DNA from 2 places in the Chitinophaga defluvii genome. Region 1 is predicted to be linked to the other one. Evidence: riboswitches for the same ligand, from Rfam matches in the RefSeq annotation. Region 1 holds a riboswitch; the other holds the start of a gene.
What was found. A riboswitch is a leader RNA that binds a small molecule or an ion and turns the genes downstream of it on or off. The one in region 1 is predicted to bind S-adenosylmethionine.
Positions count from the first base shown of each region.

Region 2: another riboswitch for S-adenosylmethionine. It lies ahead of ABR189_RS09905 (trans-sulfuration enzyme family protein); the one in region 1 lies ahead of ABR189_RS26460 (trans-sulfuration enzyme family protein).

Region 1 covers NZ_JBEXAC010000002.1:3,112,404-3,114,611, forward strand. Annotated here, with positions in the region: gene ABR189_RS26460 (trans-sulfuration enzyme family protein) at 1-936, opposite strand, end outside; SAM riboswitch class I at 1,124-1,242, opposite strand; gene ABR189_RS26465 (DUF2851 family protein) at 1,432-2,208, shown strand, end outside.
Region 2 covers NZ_JBEXAC010000001.1:2,631,791-2,633,998, reverse strand. Annotated here, with positions in the region: gene ABR189_RS09910 (NAD-dependent epimerase/dehydratase family protein) at 1-903, shown strand, start outside; SAM riboswitch class I at 984-1,097, shown strand; gene ABR189_RS09905 (trans-sulfuration enzyme family protein) at 1,307-2,208, shown strand, end outside.

The DNA of each region.
Region 1 (2,208 bases):
TACGATGCGGATGGCATTTTTAATGTTATCATTTTTCAGGGAAAAGCTTACCATAGCCCCATAATACTTTTGTTGTTTACGGGCGATGTGGTGGTTTTTATGAGTAGCCAGACCAGGATAAAATACTTTGTCAACCGCCGGGTGGGCTGCCAGCCAGGTAGCAACAGTCATAGCATTGCTGCATTGTTTTTCCAGGCGCAGGCATAATGTTTCGATCCCTCTCACCGTAAGCCATGCTTCAAAAGGGCTGAGGATACCACCGGAAACATTCTGGTTAAAACGTATCTGATCGGCCAGGGATTTATTGTTGACCACTACGAGGCCGGCAATCACATCGGTATGTCCCGCCAGGTATTTAGAAGCACTGTGGATCACAATATCCGCCCCTAATACAATAGGTTGCTGCACCAGAGGAGTGGACAAGGTATTATCCACTACCAGGAGGATATTATGTTGTTTGGCTATTTTACTGATAGACTTGATATCAGATATTTTAAGGGTAGGGTTGGTAGGAGATTCCAGCCAGATAATGCGGGTATTGGGTGTAATATTTGCCAGTACTTTATCTGTGTTGCTGGTATCCACATAGTTTACTTTAATACCAAACCGGTCAAACATATGATTGAATGCCTGGAAAATACCACCGTAGGTATCTTCCACTGCCATGATTTCATCTCCTGTTTTGAGCAGTTTCAGGACCGCGTCAATAGCCGCCATCCCACTGGCAAAGCCAAAGCCCGCATATCCTTCTTCCAGGTTACAGATCAGGTCTTCCAGTACCTTGCGCGTAGGATTGTTGGCACGTGAAAATTCAAAGCCCTTATTAATGCCCGGCGATTCCTGTACAAAGGTGGAGCTTTGATAAATAGGCACAGAGATAGCGCCTGTCAGCTCATCGATGGGAATGCTGTGTATTAATTGTGTAGCTGTTTTCATGTGCTGTTTTTTTAGTGGTTATCCGTAAGGTACGGATAGCCCATGTCATTCATTCACGTATGTCCGCAAATGTTCTTGTTTTAACGTAACAAATCTTTGAGAAAGGAGGGGTATGGGCAAAAAAAAAGCACTTCCGGTTGTTGGAAGAGCTCAATAATCTTAATAGGAACGAAGATGTTTCTCTGCCAACTTATCTATCTCCAGTATAGGTATACTGAAGCCGGAATTAGCACCTTTTCCCGTTTTACAACGAGATGGTTGCTAAGGCATCGCAGGGCCAAGTCCCTCCGCCTTTCTGGATAAGTCATGTAAAAGAACTGCGTGCAAAGGTAAGCGTACTTTGGTGAATTTTCCAAATGGGTATCAAATTTAATTTTATTTACGTAAATTGGTACTTTGTTCTCCTTTTATGATGTTTTTTTAACTGAAATCAGCTATCCGGGAATTTGTCATGCCGGATAAGCCGGAAGCATGCAACAATTAAACATTAATATAATGAGTGTTAACCCCCTACTCACAGAAGAGTTATTTCAGCACATCTGGCAATTCCGTTTATTTAGCCAGGAAGGGCTTACTACAGTAAGCGGCGAAAAGGTGCAGGTGATGCATCCCGGACAGCACAATCAACATGAAGGGCCTGATTTTACTGCTGCGAGGCTCAGGATCGGCGATACTTTATGGATGGGAAATGTGGAGCTGCATCTTAAAACATCTGACTGGTTCCGGCATGGGCACCAGCATAATCCCCGGTATAGCAATATCATCCTGCATGTGGTATTTGAGCATGACATTGCCGCGCCGGTAGCTCCATATACGCCTTGTATTGTTTTGCAGGAGCATATTCCCAAATTGTTATTAAAGAGGTATGAGCAGTTAAGACAATCACTTCGTTTTGTTCCCTGTGCATTTGGAGCAGCTAAGGTACCATTGCTTACCTGGTATAGCTGGAAAGAGCGGTTACTGGCCGAGCGATGGGAGCGGAAAACCAGTAATATGCAGGCCTGGCTGGTATACAACAAATACAATTGGGAAGAGGTATGCTACTGGGCAGTAGCCCAGAGCTTTGGTACACCGGTAAATGCCCTTCCCTTTTTACAGCTGGCACAATCTTTACCGCATCACTTACTGATCCGGCACAGGCCTGGTTTAATGCAGCTGGAGGCATTATTGTTCGGGCAGGCTGGGTTGTTAAAAGGAGCGTTTATAGAGGAGTATCCCCGTCAGCTCCAGGAAGAATATCACTATCTGCAGCATAAGTACCAGTTGAAGCCG
Region 2 (2,208 bases), on a different contig from region 1:
GCAAAGGAATTAACCAAAGAGTTGCTGGCACACAGTAAGCGGGTCCGGCTGGTAGGACGTAACCCACAAACTACAGCCGGGGTTGCTGAGTTGGTGCCTGCGGATCTCACCGATTATGCACAAACCCTGGCGGCGGTAAAAGGAGCTACGGTGGTTTTTTTATGCGCCGGATTAACTTATGACCATAAAGTATGGGGCGTGGCATGGCCCAAGATCATGGACAATGTTATCAATGCCTGCAAGGCAGCCCAAGCCAGGCTGATCTTTTTTGACAATGTATATATGTATGGATTAGTCAATGGGAAAATGACGGAGGATACTCCTTACCATCCCAGTAGCAAAAAAGGAGAGATACGGGCACGTATCGCCAGCAAGCTGATGGAAGAGGTGAAAGCTGGCAATATCCGGGCGAGCATTGCCAGATCAGCAGATTTTTATGGCCCGGGGGCTTCCTCTACCGGCATCCTGAATATGCTCGTTATTGATAAACTGGCGAAAGGTAGCCGCGCTATGTGGTTGGGCAACGACCAGGTTACCCACAGTTTTACTTTTACCCCAGACGCCGGTAAAGGATTATTCCTCCTGGCCGAAAACAAGAATACCGACAACCAGGTATGGCACCTGCCTACTACTAATCCGGCACCTACCGGAAAAGCATACATTAATATGATCGCGGCACAACTAAACGTAAAACCACGATATATGGTAATGGGAGGAATGATGATGAGGATGGCAGGATGGTTTGATAACACGATTAATGAAATACGTGAGATGCTGTATCAGAATAATTATCCTTACATCTTTGACGCAACTAAGTTTGCTCAACACTTCAATTACGTGCCCTGCTCTTATGAAAAGGGGATCCAGCTTACTTTGGAGGCGCTCCACCAACCACCACATTAAGTAGCGGACAAAAAAAATAGGAAGCAATTGTTGGAAAATTGAAAATTCTTGATTTACCTTTGCTCCAGTTCTTTAAAAGTTTCTTATCAAGAAAGACTGAGGGAAATGGCCCGATGACGTCTTAGCAACCATCTACAGTACACTACTGCAGACAGGTGCTTCATCCATCCTCCTGAAAGGAGGAAAGATAAGTCAGTATTCAGGTTTACTTTACATTATTCAAAATAGAGAAAACTCATCTGGCTGCCAGGTGAGTTTTTTGGTTTTATACCAATGCCTTAAGGTTGGTATGACTTGTAAAGACCCGCTTTCCGCTCATCTTCCTCCTCCCGTACTTCTTTCCTGATAAGCAACACCACACACTGTTTAATCAATTTTATCATCAAACTAAAAAACACAACCGATGAGTACAATTACTGAATTAATCCATGCTATCCCTGTAGATCCGCAAACAGGTGCTATTGCCGTACCTATTTATCAAACTTCCACTTTTGTGCAGGAAGCACCAGGGATCAATAAAGGATATGACTATGCCAGAAGTAATAACCCTACCCGGGCAGCGCTGGAAAAAATCATAGCACAACTGGAAGGAGGGGCAGTTGGTACCGCCTTTTCCAGTGGTCTTGCTGCGATTGACGCTGTGCTTAAACTGCTAAAATATGGAGATGAAATAGTAGCAGTAGATGATATCTATGGGGGCGCGTTCCGCCTATTCAATAAAGTATATGAAAAGTTCGGCATCAAGGTGCATTATGTAGATACAGCAGATACACAAGCAGTATTCAATGCTATCACACCTGCTACCAAACTGATATGGCTGGAAACACCTACGAACCCCACCCTGAAAATATCGGATATCGCCGCTATTGCAAAAATCGCAAAAGCCAACCGATGTTTATTTTGTGTAGATAATACTTTTGCCTCTCCGGTATTACAACAGCCATTGGCGTTAGGAGCAGATATTGTAATACATAGTGCCACCAAATATCTGGGTGGGCATAGCGACCTGATTGCAGGGTTGGTGATTACCCAAACACAGGAACTGGGAAACGAGATCCGGTTTTATCAGAATGCATGCGGGGCTATTCTTTCGCCATTTGACAGTTTCCTGCTGATCAGGGGTATTGAAACAGTGCATTTGCGTGTAAAGCAACATTGCGCGAATGCACAGATAATTGCTGAATACCTGGAAAAACATCCGGCAGTAGAAAGGGTGTATTATCCCGGCTTACCTTCCCATCCCGGGCATGCATTGGCGGCCAGGCAGGCCAAAGGATTCGGAGGCATTGTCTCTTTTACATTGAA